2 regions of the Alteromonas sp. WD8-37 genome follow, and region 1 is predicted to be linked to the other one. Evidence: riboswitches for the same ligand, from Rfam matches in the RefSeq annotation. Region 1 holds a riboswitch; the other holds the start of a gene.
The links. Region 1 has a riboswitch for thiamine pyrophosphate ahead of thiC (phosphomethylpyrimidine synthase ThiC). Riboswitches for the same ligand answer to the same signal wherever they lie in the genome.
Positions count from the first base shown of each region.

Region 2: it holds a riboswitch for thiamine pyrophosphate, as region 1 does, so the genes downstream of both, ACTUJZ_RS08025 (TonB-dependent receptor) here and thiC (phosphomethylpyrimidine synthase ThiC) in region 1, are expected to answer to the same signal.

Region 1 covers NZ_JBUZOV010000010.1:65,104-73,560, forward strand. The annotation lists gene thiH (2-iminoacetate synthase ThiH) at 1-767, opposite strand, end outside; gene ACTUJZ_RS15565 (thiazole synthase) at 764-1,531, opposite strand; gene thiS (sulfur carrier protein ThiS) at 1,535-1,735, opposite strand; gene ACTUJZ_RS15575 (HesA/MoeB/ThiF family protein) at 1,739-2,485, opposite strand; gene thiE (thiamine phosphate synthase) at 2,478-3,929, opposite strand; gene thiC (phosphomethylpyrimidine synthase ThiC) at 3,933-5,789, opposite strand; TPP riboswitch at 5,920-6,028, opposite strand; gene ACTUJZ_RS15590 (heme biosynthesis HemY N-terminal domain-containing protein) at 6,147-7,316, opposite strand; gene ACTUJZ_RS15595 (uroporphyrinogen-III C-methyltransferase) at 7,313-8,457, opposite strand, start outside.
Region 2 covers NZ_JBUZOV010000002.1:573,166-581,622, forward strand. The annotation lists gene ACTUJZ_RS08015 (GNAT family N-acetyltransferase) at 2,359-4,449, opposite strand; gene ACTUJZ_RS08020 (acyl-CoA thioesterase) at 4,510-4,941, shown strand; TPP riboswitch at 5,030-5,130, shown strand; gene ACTUJZ_RS08025 (TonB-dependent receptor) at 5,185-7,242, shown strand; gene ACTUJZ_RS08030 (YkoF family thiamine/hydroxymethylpyrimidine-binding protein) at 7,253-7,519, shown strand; gene pnuC (nicotinamide riboside transporter PnuC) at 7,512-8,126, shown strand; gene ACTUJZ_RS08040 (phosphotransferase) at 8,104-8,457, shown strand, end outside.

The sequences.
Region 1 (8,457 bases):
TAATGCTGATGCAACAGATGGGCATGCAGCGCGGTATAGGTACTGTCGATACGCCAATCGGCTAGCCCTAGGAGAGCGCCAATACCTATCTTTTGCATGCCTGCCTGGCCCAGTCGGTCACTGGTTTGTAAGCGCCAGTCAAAATCCTGTTTGGTGCCGCGCACATGATACTGACCATACTGGCGGCGATGATAGGTTTCCTGATAGACCAGCACGGCATCGGCACCGGCCTGACGCAGCTGTCGGTAGGCGTCGGTGGAAAGCGGCTGCACCTCCAGCATAATATAATCAAAATGGGCTTTGAGCTGGCGCAGCGCCGCTACAAAATATGTCAGCCCCACCTTGGTCTCATGCTCGCCGGTGACCAGCAGCACCTGGCGAAAGCCCATGGCGCGGATGGCCAGCGCTTCCTGCTCAATCTCATCCGGACTTAAGGTTTTACGCTTGAGCTTGTTACTCATGGTAAACCCGCAGTAGGTGCATTCGTTGGCGCACAGATTCGACAAATACAGCGGAATAAACATGTTCATGGTATGGCCGAAATGGCGGCGGGTCAGGCGCTGGGCCTGCGCGGCCATTTTCTCCAGATACGGCGCAGCGGCTGGCGAAATCAACGCCATAAAATCATCCAGACTGCGGCGCGGGGTGGCCAGCGCGCGAGTGACATCAGCGTCTGTTTTGCTGTAAATAGCCAGCTGCCAGTCTTCCCAGGCCGGGCGGGTCAGCGCATCAGCCACCGGGGTGGGCGTGTCTGTCACCTGGCTCATAGTGCCTCCAAAAAGCCGGTCAGCGGGCTGCTGGCACAGGCAGTCTGGCCGGTGGCCCCCAGTCCGGCGCAAAATGCCTGGCGGCCACACTCCACTGCTTGCGCAAAGGCGCGCGCCATGGCCACAGGCTGCCCGGCACTGGCGATAGCGCTGTTGACCAGCACCGCATCGGCGCCCAGCTCCATGGCCGCTGCGGCATCGCTGGGCTTACCCAGGCCGGCATCAATCACCACCGGCACGGTGGCCTGCTCGATGATCAGTTGTAAAAAATCCCGGGTCAGCAGCCCGCGGTTGGAGCCGATGGGCGCGGCCAATGGCATCACCGCGGCACAACCGGCTTCGGCCAGGCGCTTGCACAATACTGGGTCGGCACTGCAATAGGGCAGTACCACAAAGCCCTGGGCGGTGAGCTGTTCGGCGGCCAGCAGAGTTTCCACCGGGTCTGGCAGCAGATGATGCTGGTCGGGGTGGATCTCCAGCTTGACCCAGTGGGTACCCAGCAATTCGCGGCCTAACTGCGCAGCATACACCGCCTCGGCAGCGGTACGCGCGCCGCTGGTATTGGGCAGCAGCCGGATATTCAGCTGGCGCAGATGGTCCAGGGTCGGGTCGGTCGGAGCGCTTAGATCCAGCCGTTTCATGGCCAGGGTTACCAGCTCACTGCCGCTGGCGGCAATGGCCTCACGCATCACAGCCACCGAGGCAAATTTACCGGTACCGGTAAACAGGCGTGACGAAAAAGTGTGATCAGCAATGGTCAGCATAACCTAGCCTCCGGCCACAATACTAAAGCCATCCAACCGGTCGCCATCACTTAAGCGTGTACTGGCCCAGCGCTGTCGATGCACCAGGGTCTGGTTCAAGGCCAGCGCTAACGACTCCGCCGGGCAGTCAATCAAAGCAGGAATATCAGCAAGGGTCGCGTGCTCCGGGCAGTGCACCGCCCGGTCATTAAAAAAGATTTGCATGGGTTAGGATTCCTTACACACAGAACAGGTGGGCGCTGGCGGCAGCACAGATTCCTGCCAGCGCAGGGTCAGCCCGCAAAAGCGCAGCAACACCCCCCACGACACCGGTGCCAGCCCGGTTAAAATATGCAGGGTTAGCAGCGCCTGATAGGTGCCGGCCAGGCCCACCACCGGGCCTAAGATACCCTGCTGCAGGCAGGTGGCCGGGGCATGGGCCGCCAGCGCATCCAGGCAGCCATAGCAGCTGTGGCCAGCGCCCGGATGAAACGCAATCATCTGGGCGCTGGTGCCACTGGCCGCCGCGCTCACCAGGGGTTTACCCGCGGCGCGAGCCCGGGTACTCAAGTGCAGGCGTGCTGCCACATTGTCGGTGCAATCCAGCAGCACATCGGTGGCGCTCAGGCTCGGGCCAGCAGCCAGTGCCTGGGCTGGCTCGGGCAACGCCAGCACCCGGCAGTGCGGGTTATTGGCCTGCAGGCGCTGCGCCGCGATGATGACTTTGGGCTGACCGATATCGGCCTGGGTATACAGCAGCTGGCGCGGCAAGTTGCTGATACTGATAGTATCGGCATCAATCAGCACCAGGTTGCCTACCCCGGCACCCGCCAGATAAGCCGCGGCCGCGCAGCCCAGCCCGCCGAGCCCGGCAATGGCCACAGTGGCCTGGCCCAGTCGGTGCTGCACCTCCTCGTTCATGCCATCAACCAGCAGTTGCCGGCTATAGCGTGAATACCAGTCTTGTTCAGTCATTGGCTGGCCGCTCGCTGCTTAAAATATGCTGGATCTCAACGATGGTTTGCTCCGGGCAGGGGGCCTGAGTGATGCCGCTGACCATGGCCACACTGGACACCCCGGTAGCCCACACCTGCGCCACCTTGTCGCGGCCGATACCGCCAATGGCCACGGTGGGAATGTCCCGGCACAGCTGGCGGTAGCGTAGCAAGCGGGTCAGCCCCTGCGGCGAGGACGGCATTACCTTGGTCTGGGTGGCAAAAATATGGCCCAGCGCAATATACGACGGCCGAAGCGGCAAGCTGCGACACAGCTCGGCGTAGCCGTGGGTGGATACACCCAGCCGCAACCCGGCCCGCGCCAGCCGGCTCAGATCAGCATCGGCAAGATCTTCCTGGCCCAGATGCACACCATACGCATCGTGCTCCAGCGCCAACTGCCAGTGATCATTGATAAACACCTGGGCCTTATACTGACGGCCCAGTGCCACCGCCTGGCGGATTTGGGCGTTCAGATAGGCCGGCGGGCCGTGTTTGATACGCAGTTGGGCAATGTTCACGCCGCTGCGCAGTACCCGTTCCAGCCACTGACACGAATCCACCACCGGGTATAACCCCGGGGTGGGGTGGGTGAGTGGCGCAAACGGATGCTGGCAGGGCTGGTCGGTGGCCAGCCAGGCCTTGGGAAAATCGACAGCCTGGGTAGGCCAGCTGACCGCGGCGCCGCTGACCAGACCATCAGACACCGCTAGCGCGGTGCGAAACTGCTGATTGATGACCGCCTTGGCCACACAGGCAGCATCGTGCAGCGCATAACCCTGGGCCAGCGCACAGGCCAGCGCGGTGGCCAAGATACAGCCAGTGCCACGCAGCTCGGTACCAGCATGGCGCGGACTGCACAGATGCCACTGGCCATCGGGTGTGGCCAGAATATCTTCAGCCTGTGGGCCGGCCTGATGGCCTCCTTTGACCAGCACCGCCGGGCAACCCAGCGCCTTCAACCGCGCAATGCCCTCAGGAATATCAGTACAGCCGGTCAGGCTGGCCAGCTCATCCGTGTTGGGGGTCATCACGCTTACCCGCGGGGCCAGGCGCGCCAGGGTGTCAGGAGTGATGGCACTTAATCGGCCGCCGGCTGAACGGTCGATGACCGGATCCCAGACCACCGGCACCCCGCGCTGCTGCAGTCGATCCAATAGCGGCACTAAGGCATCCACTGCTGCACTGGTTAATGCGCCCAGTTTGATGGCATCAGGCGCTGCATCGGGCAGCGCTGCTAATTGTGTGTGCAGGCAGGTATCCAGGTCCAGCCGGGCTGCTGCCTGGAAATGATTTTGCGCGCTGATGAGCGTGGCCACCTGCTGGCACAGCACACCCAAGCCGCTGGCCACTATCGCATCGCGGGCCAGGCCGGCGCCGCCGCTGGTATCCAGCCCGCCTACCGTTAATAGTGTTGCGGTCATCACTTACTCCTCGGCGGCATCGACATACAGCCGGCTGCCCTTGGCGCGAAAGGCTTCCGCCATTTGCTGCATGCCCTGGGCCGCAGCATTGTCGCGCACCTCATGGGAGATTTTCATCGAGCAGAACTTAGGCCCGCACATGGAGCAAAAATGCGCGACCTTGTTCGCGGCCTGCGGCAGGGTTTCATCGTGATAGGCGCGGGCGGTGTGTGGGTCCAGCGCCAGATTAAACTGGTCTTCCCAACGAAACTCAAAGCGAGCTTTGGACATGGCATTGTCGCGGATCTGCGCACCGGGGTGGCCCTTGGCCAAATCTGCGGCATGGGCGGCAATCTTGTAGGTGATGAGACCCTGTTTCACATCTTCTTTATTGGGCAGGCCCAGATGTTCTTTGGGCGTGACATAGCACAGCATGGCGCAGCCATACCAGCCAATCATGGCCGCGCCGATGCCGGAGGTGATGTGATCATAGCCCGGCGCAATGTCGGTGGTCAGCGGGCCCAGCGTATAAAACGGCGCTTCATGACAATGGCGCAGCTGCTCATCCATATTTTCTTTAATCAGATGCATCGGCACATGGCCGGGGCCTTCAATCATCACCTGCACATCGTATTCCCAGGCAATCTGGGTCAGCTCACCTAAGGTGCGAAGCTCAGCAAACTGAGCTTCATCATTGGCATCGGCCACCGAGCCGGGGCGCAGGCCATCGCCCAGTGACAATGACACATCATAACGTGCGCAAATTTCACAAATCTCACGAAAGTGGCTATATAAAAAGCTTTCTTCATGATGGCTTAAACACCACTTGGCCATGATTGCTCCGCCGCGGGACACAATACCGGTGGTGCGCTCGGCAGTCAGCGGTACAAACGCCAGGCGCACGCCAGCGTGAATGGTAAAATAATCCACGCCCTGCTCAGCCTGTTCGATTAACGTGTCACGAAACAGCGGCCAGTCGAGTTTTTCGGCCACGCCACCCACTTTTTCCAGCGCCTGATAAATGGGCACCGTGCCCAGCGGCACCGGGCTGTTGCGCAACAACCATTCACGAGTCTCATGAATATTACGGCCGGTGGACAGATCCATGATGGTATCGGCACCCCAGCGGGTGGCCCACACCAGTTTTTCCACTTCTTCTTCAATCGACGAGGTCACCGCCGAATTGCCGATATTGGCATTGACCTTGACCAAAAAATTGCGCCCGATGATCATCGGCTCGGCTTCGGGGTGATTGATATTGGCCGGAATAATAGCGCGCCCGGCGGCCACTTCCTGACGCACAAACTCACCGGTGATGGTCTCTGGCAAACGTGCCCCGAACGCCTGGCCAGGATGCTGGCGGGTCAGGCTTGGGTCGCTCACCTGCGCGCGGCCCATATTTTCGCGAATGGCGATAAATTCCATTTCCGGGGTAACAATGCCAGCGCGGGCATAATGTAACTGGGTCACGGGTTTACCGGTGGCGGCGCGCGGGGTGCGCTGGTGGGTAAAGCGCAGCTCATCTAAGGTGATATCCTGTTGCCGGGCCTGGGCATAGGTGGAAGAACGTCCGCCCAGCATGCGGGTATCCTGACGAGCCTCGATCCAGTTTTGGCGCAGAGCGGGCAAGCCGCGGGTCACATCAATCTGGCTGGCTGGATCGCCATAGGGACCGGCAGTGTCATACACCGGCACCGGGCTGTTGGCTCCGCTGACCTCAGGCGATACCTGAGTGGGGGTAAGGGCAATCAGGCGCATGGGCACCCGAATGTCGGGGCGCGAGCCAGTGATATAAATACGGCTGGAGGCAGGGTAGGCTTCGCCCTGCAATTGCTGAATAAACGCTTGCGCCTGCTGGCGCTGTTGACGACGATCTGACATAGCATTTTTACCTTCAGTGTGCATTAAAAGGCCGTGAAAAATGCTTGCCGGGAGTTATTGAACAACATGCAGATGCAAAGGTGAGTAGCGCTATGGCTGTAATGGGAAAGCCCCGGTCAGCCACAGGTACAGCGCATCTGGCCTTGTTCCCTTCGCAGGTATTAACCTGATCAGGTTCAACGGATCCCGCATACTACGCGGTCTCAGCCCTTAGGTTCCGGGCACTCCGACAAGAATAAATGGGTCAATCCGGTAAGGATTGGAAAGGTCAGTATAAAAAGAGATGCCGGCAAACATCAAGCACAGTGTGCTGATGCGCCGGCATTATTTAGGGTGGGGCTGTCCGGTGTTAGCCGCTCAGGTAGCGGCCATGCCCTGTTTGTAAAAGGCCAGTGCCTTGCTGTCTTCGTGCTGGCGTTCACTGATTTGTGCCAGCAGCATCAGGTCGGCCGGGGATTCTTCCAGCTTCACTGCTTTTAACAGCACCCGTTCGGCCAGCGCCAGGTCGCCGGCGTTAAACGCCAGCTGGCCCAGAATCGAATACAGCTGGGCGTTTTCGCTGTCTTTTTTCAGCCAGCTTTCCAACAGCTGAATGGCCGCGGTGGGCTGGGGCATACTGATGGCCCGAAACAGTGGCAGCAGATATTCATCGGGGCCGCTACGCTGCCATTCCACCAGAGAGTCCTGAGCATCCTTATGCATGCCCTGCTCAATCAGCTGTTCGGCATAGGCCGCACGAAACGCCGGGTCGTTACGTTTTTTACGCGGCAGATCCTGCCAGTATTGCTTGAGCGCATTGGCACCCTGTTTACTGGCAATTTCAGCAAACTTGCCGCGGGCTGCACGCTGCGCCAGCGGTACCGCATCTTTTTTCAGGGTTTTACGCCATTGCGGCAGCTGATTTTGAATTTCCTGCCACTGACCCAGCTGGGCCAGACAATCGGCTTTGATGCGGATCACCTGACGATGGTCGGCATCTTTGTCTTCCAGCGAATTCACCACCTTCAGGGCGTCTTCGGGCTGATTTCGGCGCAGCAACATGCGCGCTTCCATTAGCACCGCGGCCAGCCGAGAATGTGGATAATCCGCGGCCTGGTGTAACTGTTCCTGACATTGCTGCCAGTTATCTAACTGGTAGGCCACCTGGGCGCCAATCAGATAATTCACCCCGTCAAAGTCGCGCTGCCTGGTGTCGGCAAAGGCTTTGTTGGCCGCTTCGAGTTCACCTTCAGCAAAGGCCTGGATACCGCGGTAAAAATTGCGTTGCTGACGCCGGCGGCTTAAATTGCCCAGCCAGGCCCAGCTGCCCGAAAACAAGCCAATCAATGCTGAGCCCAGTCGGTAAAGCACATACAGCACAATCAGGCCAACCACCACCGAGATGACCAGGCTCACCACCGTCATTTCAATCAGCAGATCACCCATGGAAATCAGCACATAGCCTTTTTCACCCACCAGTTGCGGCGCCACCAGCAGCAGCGCCAGCACCACAAGGATCAGCAGACTGGATAACAACAATTTTTTCATAGTGCTTGTGCTCCCTGGCCAAAGGCGTCATCGACGCGCTGTTCCAGCAGGCGGCGCAGGGGTGTGCTGCTTTGCAGCGACTCAGGCAGCTCCTGGCTGATATTGGTATCCACCAGATTTTGCAGGCTACTCATGTAGCTTTGTACCGCCTGGTCGTCAGTATCATAATGGCGCACCAGGGCATCCAGAGCATTTTGCAGCGACTGATCAAACAAGGTTTTGTGGCCCTGTAAGGCGGCCGACTGCGCCTGCATCAGTTGCAGTTTAAGTTGTTCGCGGCTCAACCATTGTTGCTGCTGGCTCATGACCGGCTCAATGGGCTGCTCACTACGCGACACAGTAATAAAATCATCCACTATGTTGCGCCATACGCGCTGCAGATTCTGCTTCCAGTCAGTCACGGACTCGCTGAGCTCGCCGCCGCTGGCGTCGGTGTCCGGCGGCGTGAAGGTATCCAGCGCCAGATTGGGCACCTGGGCCAACATGCCGGACAAGGCCAGCGCCACCGAGGTGCGCGACACCGGGTTAAGCTGACGCAGGGTCTGGATGTCTTTGGCAATCAGTTCGCGCACCGGCAAGACCGATGGATCGGCCAGCTCAGCCAGACGCTGGTCGGCATTGTTAAGCAGCATGATGGCGGTCTTGATGTCTTTTTCCAGCCACACCTTGCGGCCGGCCATGCGCACCAGATAATCGGCCTCGGCCAGCAACCAGTCGGCCGGGCGTTTGCCCTCCATATTTTCCAGCTGGCTTTGCACCTGCTGCAGGGTTTGTTCGTTCTGGCGGGCCAGTTCGGCATTTTGCTGTTGCAACTGCTGGACAGTCTGGCTTAAGGCAGCACGGGCCCGGCTTTGATCGTCAAGCTGTTCGGCCAGCTGCTCGGTTTGTTGTTCCAATGCTTTAAGGGCGTCGGCCTGCTCTGTTTGTGCCTCGCCCAGGCTGGATTGCTGGTCGGTCAGAATGCTGGTGCTGGCATCGCGCTGGCTCCAAATCCAGTAACCGCCGGCCGCCACCGCAATCGACAGCATCAGCGACACCAGGGTGATAAACCACAAGGCTGCCGTGGAGGGCGATTTTTGCGCGCGAGTATTGGCGGCCTTATCGCTGCTGCGCACCTGCGCTGAGGATTTGCCCGGCTTGG
Region 2 (8,457 bases), on a different contig from region 1:
CTTTATAATTCGCCGGGTAGTTCACAGGTAACCGAAGTGGGGCGGTGCGACCGCCTGATATAGAATATCCACCTGTTGTGTCCCACTACTATGCGTAGCATCGAGTTTTATTAAGCATTTCGCCGGATTGCCGGCGGGTAACCGAAGTGGGACGGTGTGACCGCCCGATATAGGATATTCACCTGTTGTGTCCCACTACTATGCGTAGCATCGAGTTTTATTAAGCATTCCGCCGGATTGCCGGCGGGTAACCGAAGTGGGACGGTGTGACCGCCCGATATAGGATGTTCACCTGTTGTGTCCCACTACTATGCGTAGCATTGAGTTTTATTAAGCATTCCGCCGGATTGCCGGCGGGCAACCAAAGAGGGGCGGTGTCGACCGGATTCCCCTCTTTCGAGGGCTCCACGCTGTGAAAGCGTCAGCCGCAGTGCCGGCAAAACTGCCCACAGCCTAAAGGGTCATCCGTGACCCTGTTTGGCCTGGCCCGGCATCCCTGCCGGTCCGGTCAGTTTTTCTCACCGGCCCTGCGGCTGACCACAGCAAGGGGCCCTAAAGAGCGGCTCAGCTCTGCTAATTAAGCATTTGAAAAACTGGACTTCCACCAATCATTTTTGGACAGAAACGAAAAGCTGGACACCCACAAAACATTTCGATGCTGAGAGCATCCTGCTCTTGTTCCCCCCTAAGCGGAATAGCCGGTTGGGCGGATAAGCAGAAAAGTCGGCGAGGCAGGACGCCGAGCCAGCAGCACCGGGTCAGGATGACCCGTTGATGCGTGGCTTTTATGCCCGCCCGGCTGGCTAGGCAGTTTCCGCTTTGGGGAAGGCAGGGAGTCCAGAGGGTATTGCCGTATACCCTCTGGGTGATGTCGCCACCGCGACAAAATGGTAGGAATGTCTTGGTGACGGACATTTTGAATGTGAATTCCTACATTTTGAATTGAGCACAAAGCCTTACGACGGTTGTTGTGAAAGCATATCGCCGAATTGCCGGTGGACAACCAAAGAATTGCCGGTGGACAACCAAAGAAGGGCGGTGCCGACCGGATTACTCTCTTTCGAGGGCTCCACGCTGTGAAGGCGTCAGCCGCAGTGCCGGCAAAACTGCCCACAGCCAAAAGGGTCATCCCTGCCCCTGTTTGGCCTGGCCCGGCATCCCTGCCGGTCCGGTCAGTTTTTTCCACCGGCCCTGCGGCTGACCACAGCAAGGGGCCCTAAAGAGCGACTTATCTCTGCGAATTGACTATTTGAAAAAATGGATATCCACAAACGTTTCCAGGCAGAAACAGCCTGCTCCTATTCCCCCTGCGCGGAATAGCCAGCAGCACCGGGTTAGGAAGACCCGTTGATGCCTGGCTTTTATGCCCGCCCGATTGGCTAGGCAGTCACTTTTTTGAGTTCGCACGCAAGTGTTACTTCTAGCGAGGTATTGGCATTTCGCCGGATTGCCGGCGGGCAACCAAAGAGGGGCGGTGTCGACCGCCCCTCTTTGGGATCTCCCCGCGACCCCACGCTGTGAAAGCGTCAGCCACAGTAAGGGGCCCTTAAGAGTGGTTCATCTCTTCGCAAGAGCTATTTGAAAATATGGACACCCACCAACATTTCCATGCAGAAACATCCTGCTCTTATTCCCCCTGAGCGGAATAGCCGGTTGGGCGGATAAGTAGAAAAGTCGGCGAGGCAGGACGCCGAGCCAGCAGCATCGGGTCAGGATGACCCGTTGATGCGTGGCTTTTATGCCCGCCCGGCTGGCTAGGCAGTTTCCGCTTTGGGGAGAGCGGGGAGTCCAGAGGGTATCGCGCATACCCTCTGGGTGAAGTCGCCACCGCGACGAAATGGTAGGAACACCTCTTAGGCTGAGACCAGTTAGCTAGAAGTGGATAGCCAACGCTAACCGCCATCGTGCGAGACGAAATCGCACATACCCTCTAGGTGATGTCGCCACCGCGACGAAATGGTGGGATAGCCTCCCAGGTCGAAATTCATTAGCGAAATATGGGCTGCCATCATAGGCCATTATCTCGCGAAGCGAGATAGCAGATACCCTCTGGGTGAAGTCGCCAGCGCGACAAAATGGTAAGAATTCCTCTTAGGCTGAGACCAATTAGCTAGAAGTGGATAGCCAACGCAAACCGCCATCGAGCGAGGCGACATCGCGCATACCTCTGGGTCTCGCCGCCACCGCGATGAAATGGTGGGGTAGCCTCCCAGGTCGAAATTCATTAGTGAAATATGGGCTGCCATCATAGGTCATTATCTCGCGAAGCGAGATAGCAGATACCCTCTGGGTCTCGTCGCCACTGCGACGAAAAGGTGGGCTTGTCAGTCCAGTGATGAAATCACCACAAAACTCCCCTCATTGATGAAGAAACTTCACCAAAAGCCCATACGCTTCCTGACAGGCTTGCACATGCGCGCGTTCCAGCGCAGCTTTACCTTTCAGCTTATGCTTCTGCAGTAATTCATGATTTGTGATGCGCTGAAGATATTTATCCTGCAACAACCCGGGAAGATGTTCACGGGCCGCGGCTGCGGCTTGAACAGCGTAGTACAGGGTATTGCCTAATGACTGGCTATGGCGGGCCTCGTCGCAATAGGCATCAAGTCGTGAGCGCAGAATGGTTGCCAGAAAAGGGTCAACTTGTGATGGCAGCTGTGAGTGTGAACATGCATCAAAATCTGCTAATCGTTGGAGTATAGGCTGTGTACATGACGCCTGCCTCGATAACGGCAGCAGCATCAGTAGGCTGGGCTGGCCACTGGCTTTGTCGGCCTTGCTGCCATGGCGTAGCTGGGTAAACCCCGCCTGCTGCCAGAATGATGCGACCCCTGCGTCATAGGCAAATGATGCACTTAGCCAGTCTGCCTGGTCATGCTTAGCCGCAGCAACAACCTTACACAGCAGTTCACGGCCCAGCCCGCAGCGTTGCAGTGCCGGGTGCACCGCGATGCGGTTGATGCGCCAGTACTGATGTGTAGCGTAGTCTTGTGTGGCGCTGATAAAGCTAACACTCTGGGCGCTTAAATGCCCCTTAACCCGGCGCGCACCGCGGGCGATAGCGGGCGCCACATCGGCCAGCCGCTGGCCACCTTCGTGGTTGATGATGGCTGCTGCCACCGGTTGCTCAGCCTGCCAACTGACAAACAAGCTACAGTCAGGGCTATCGACCAGCCGCATCATGTCGTCCGGCGTGGTCTGGTAATGCGCCATACTTAGCAAATTTAACACCGCAGACAGCTGCTGTGCGCTAAGCGCGTCGCTGGTATAACGCGATATATCGATCTCGGCGGTGGCCTTCGCCGGTGTCGCTTCACCGGTTTCATGCAGCAAGGTGCGGTTACACACCTGTTCCAGTGGATCGTCGTTATACCAGCGCACCGGCGTTTGCAGTTCAACCTGAATCGCCCGACCAGTCTCAAGTGCGGGTTGCATAAATTTGTAGGCAAAACCTTTGCCTGAGCCTTCAAAGCCCAGCACTGTAGAACTCATCACACAGTGCTGCTGTGTTGCGCTAATGGCACTAAGCACCGGTAGCGGCAGGCTGGCTGCTTCATCAATCAGCAAAATATCTTCGCTTCCGGCGGTCAGGCGCGGGTTGTCCGGCGCCACCCAGGGCACCGCCTGTTTGGCCTGCCCTTGAGAGGTTTCCAGTGCATCTGCCAGCATGCTGTAAAATACCTGCTGGCTTTGCTGTAGCGAACTGGTCAGGTACGGTTTGCGGCCGACACTTATTAAGTGCGCGGCCAATAGCGCCATCAGGGTAGATTTGCCGCGGCCGCGAGGGGAGGTTAAAAACACCTGCGGCATGTGTAGCGCATTCTGGCACAGCTGAGTAAACGCACGAAGCTGGTCGTGGGTTTTAAACGGGGCCAGCGGCACAGTGTGTTCGGGTTTGGCAGAGACCACCGGCAGTCGCGCTGCCGCCAGGTCATCGCTATGGGCAACGGCAGTGGCAGGATGGGCGATTAGCTGCGATACAAACTGCGCTAAAAAAGGGCTGTGCGATAATTGATAGCCGTGGCTTAAAAAATGCGGCTGGGTCACTCCCGGATGCGATGGCCATTGGGCCAACGGCGGGCACAAAATGATCAAACGACCTGCCCGCTGGATAGTGCCAGCCAAAGCCAATAAGGCATTAGGCCGAAAGCCGGCAAAACCATGATAAATGCCAATGGCGAATTCCTGACCTAACACCTGCCGATACTGGCCTAGTGGATAACTGACGGACCCGGCTGGCAACCATCCTTGCCCATTCTCAGTCGGCTGTGTAGCCGGTGACTCACCTAGCAGTGCTACAGGCCTTGAATCGCAAAGCCATTGCCCCAACGCGGCCTGGGTGGCAGCCAGTTGTTCAGCTGAGCACTGCAATAGCAGACACTGACGGTGCCAGTGGCCGGGATGGTGGGTGCTGTAATTGAGCCATTCGTGCAGGTTCATCAAAGCCATTGTAGTAAAATTACCGTATAATAGACGTGAAGTTTAACCTATTAACCTGAAGGAATTCGAATGCGTTTCTTATCACGCCGTTTAGTGATGCCCAATGACCTTAACTATGCAGACTCGTTGTTTGGCGGGCGTGCACTGGAGTGGATTGACGAAGAGTCAGCAATCTACGCCATCTGCCAACTGGAAACCAACTGCCTGGTCACCAAGCATATCGGCGAGATCAGTTTTGAGTCACCGGCGATGCAGGGCGACATCGTGGAATTTGGTCTGGCCACCAAGTCGGTGGGCCGCACCTCCATCACCGTAAGTTGTTTAGTGCGTAACAAAGCCACTAAAAAGACTATCTGTCTGGCCGACGACATTGTGTTTGTCAAAGTCGATCCCATCACCCGCCAGCCAGCGCCACATGGCAAATCGCTGGAAAGCCTCAAAGCGCAGACTGAAGAAGAACTGCGCAGTCTGAACCTGCTAAGCGACAGCACCGACGACTGATTTTAAACATTAAATTATTGTTGTCTTCGCTTTTCGTTTGACCAGCGGCTGTCAGTTGATACACTGCCGGCCACTGTAAGCGTTGCTTGTAGTTACCAAGGGGTGCCGCAAAGGCTGAGATTCGTGTTGCACGAGAACCCTTTACCTGATCCGGATAATACCGGCGTAGGGATGGTCTTCACAAAACACCAGTTTTCCTGCCGTAATCCCGGATCTTTTTTTCGCTAAGATAAGAGATCCTCAATGACAAAAAATGCCATTTTTCTGGCCTTGCTAAACAGTGCTCCCGCTTTGGCGGATGATATCGAGCACATCACGGTTACCGGCGATTTTCGCCAGGCCACACTCGACCAGCTAAGCAGCAGTGCTACCGTACTGTCACACAACCGCATTCAAAGCCGTCAGGCCACTTATCTCGATGATATTCTCACCGTGGCACCCAATGTTAATTTTGCTGCCGGTGCTGCTCGCGGCCGCTTTGTACAAATCCGCGGTATCGGTGAGCGGTCGCAGTTCTCTGAACCCATGAACCCTTCAGTCAGCTTTCTGGTGGACGATTTTGATTTTTCCGGCTTGGGCGCTGCTGGCGTGTTGTTTGATAGCCGTCAGGTTGAAGTGTTTCGCGGCCCACAGTCCACACTATTTGGTACTGGCGCATTAGCCGGAGCCATCAAGATTGTATCTAATCAGCCCACCGAAGAGCAGCTCACTGTAGGAGAGGTGCGCGTTGGCAATAATGATGCTTACCGTGTTGAATTTGCCGGCGGCGACAGCATTACCGACACGCTGCGCTACCGATTGGCAGTGCTGCAAAATGCCAGCGATGGCTTTGTGGATAACACATTTTTAAATCGCGATGACACCAATAATATTGATGAGCGCGCGGCAAAACTGGCACTGCAATGGGATGTAACAGACGATACCGTGGTGGACGTGGCTTACCGCTGGTATGATATCGATAATGGCTACGATGCGTTTTCACTGGAAAATAATCGCCAGTCACGGGCTGACGAGCCAGGCTATGATACACAGCGCACCCACGCGGTCAGTGCCAAACTGGCCTCAGATTTTTATTATGGTCAGCTGACTGCATTACTGACCCACGCGGATCACGATCTGGCCTACGGCTTTGATGAAGACTGGACGTACACCGGCTTTCATCCGTTTGGCTATACCTCCTTTGATGCTTATTTTCGTCAGATAGAAAGCCAGTTAGCCGAAGTTCGGTTTGTTTCCTCCGACCAGGCAAAGCTTTTTGCCGGTACCACCGATTGGTTGGTGGGGGCACACATGAAAAATACCGATGAAAATCTGCTGCGCCAGTACACCTATGCCAAAGAGGATTTTGCCAGTACCTATGAGCCCACCACCATGGCGGTGTATGGCCAGACGACCACCAGTCTCACACCGCAATTGCGCCTGACTTTTGGTCTGCGGGCGGAAAACTATGAGTTCGACTATACCGACAGTCAGGGCCTAAGCCGCACCAATGATAATGATCTGGTTGGCGGCAAACTGGCGTTGCAGTATCTGCAGGAAGCACACACCTGGTATGCCAGTATCTCACGGGGTTTTAAAGGCGCTGGCATCAACCCGGCCGAGCAGGTCAGTGAAGAAAAACGCTTTTTTGATGCCGAATACTCCTGGAATTATGAAGTCGGTGTGAAGGGGCCGCTGTTTACGCCGGATCTGATGCTGCGTGCGGCGCTGTTTTATATGCAGCGCGACGATACCCAAATCAACGATTTTGCTGTGCTGACCCGTGAGGATGGCAGCCCGGAATTTATCGATGTGATTGATAACGCCGATCTGGGCACCAACTTAGGCGCCGAACTGGAAGCCAGCTGGCAGGTACTGCCGCAGTGGGCACTGCAGGCCAGTGTGGGCTATCTGGACGCTTCCTTTGAAGAATACACCAATGCCAAAGGTGAGTTTATTGCGGAGCAGGAACAGGCACAGGCACCGTCCTGGACCGCTAGTGTGTTCAGCGAGCTGCAGCTTGCCCGACAGTGGGCCTGGCGGGTCGATGTGGATTATAAAGACAGATACCGTTTTTCAGACGGCCATGATGTCACCGCCCCGTCCACTGTTCTGGTGGGCACCCAATTACAATGGGATAATGACCAGTGGTACGCCTCGTTATGGGCTAATAATCTGCTGGACCGCACCTATTATGTCCGCGGCTTTGGTGGCTTTAGCAACGATCCCCGCGACGGTGAATCTGGTTATGCCACCCCGCAACCCTATTATCAGCTAGGTGATGGGCGCCAATTCGGGCTCACCGTCGGCCTGCGTTTTTAAGGAGCACCCAATGCAAGTAATGGTAGAATTGTCGTTATACCCTCTGGCCCATCAGTTTATTGGCCCGATCAAGCACTTTATTGAGCGGCTGAACAGCCACAGCGGCCTGCAGGTCACCACTTGCAGCACCAGCACCCAGGTGCATGGTGACTATGCCACCGTGATGCAGGTGTTGAGTCAGGAGATGCAACGCACCCATGAAGAAGTCGGGCAGGCGGTGTTTGTGGCTAAGTTTTTGAACTTTGACGCCATGCAGGCCCGTACCGACAATGATTGAACGCTTTATTGAGCAGATCCTGGCCACCTCGCCGGCCGAGTGGGTTGCAGTATTGCTGGCCATCGCCTATGTTTGGCTGGCCGCGCGCCAAAACAGCTGGTGCTGGCCGTGTGCTTTTGGTAGTACTGCCATCTATACCTGGTTGTTCTGGCAAGTGGCATTGCCGTTTCAGTCGCTGCTCAATGTGTTTTACATGGGAATGGCGGTGTACGGCTATATCCAGTGGCGGCGTGGTCAACAAAATCAGGATCACGGCCAGGTACAGTCCTGGCCCTGGCAGTGGCACGTCATGCTGGTCCCGGTGCTGCTGGGAATTGGCTGGGGGCTGTCGAACCTCGCGGCCAGCCAGTTTAACAGCCAGCATGTATGGTTGGATGCTACCATTCAGGTACTGAGTGTGGTGACCACCTTTATGGTGGCGCATAAAATTTTACAAAACTGGGTATACTGGTTTTTTATTAATTTAGCCTCCGCGTATTTGTACGGGCAGGCCGGCCTGATGTTATCGGCCTGTTTGTTTACCGGTTATGTGGGATTTTCGGTGTATGGCTACCGGCAATGGTTACTTCAGTGGAAACAACAACATGAATCCCGCGCGTATTCTTAAACAGCTGACGCCGCTGCTGAACTTGTCGGCACAGGCGCGGCTGGAAAAGGTCCAGTCGGGGGAGGTGAATCAGGTGTTCCGGCTACATGACGGCGATACCTGTTACGCGGTTAAAAGCCTGGCCGACGATGACTTTAGTGGTATCAACCGTTTGCATCAGTATATTTTGCAAGAGCAATTGGCCCGACGTGGGCTGGCACCGGCACCGGTGTGGATGAGTCAGGATGCTGCCCTGTGGGTGGAACAGTGGTGCACCGTGCCAGCAGATAGCCAGCCGCGCCGCGCGGTATGCCGGGCCACTGTGCTGGCCGATGTGCTGGCCACCATTCAC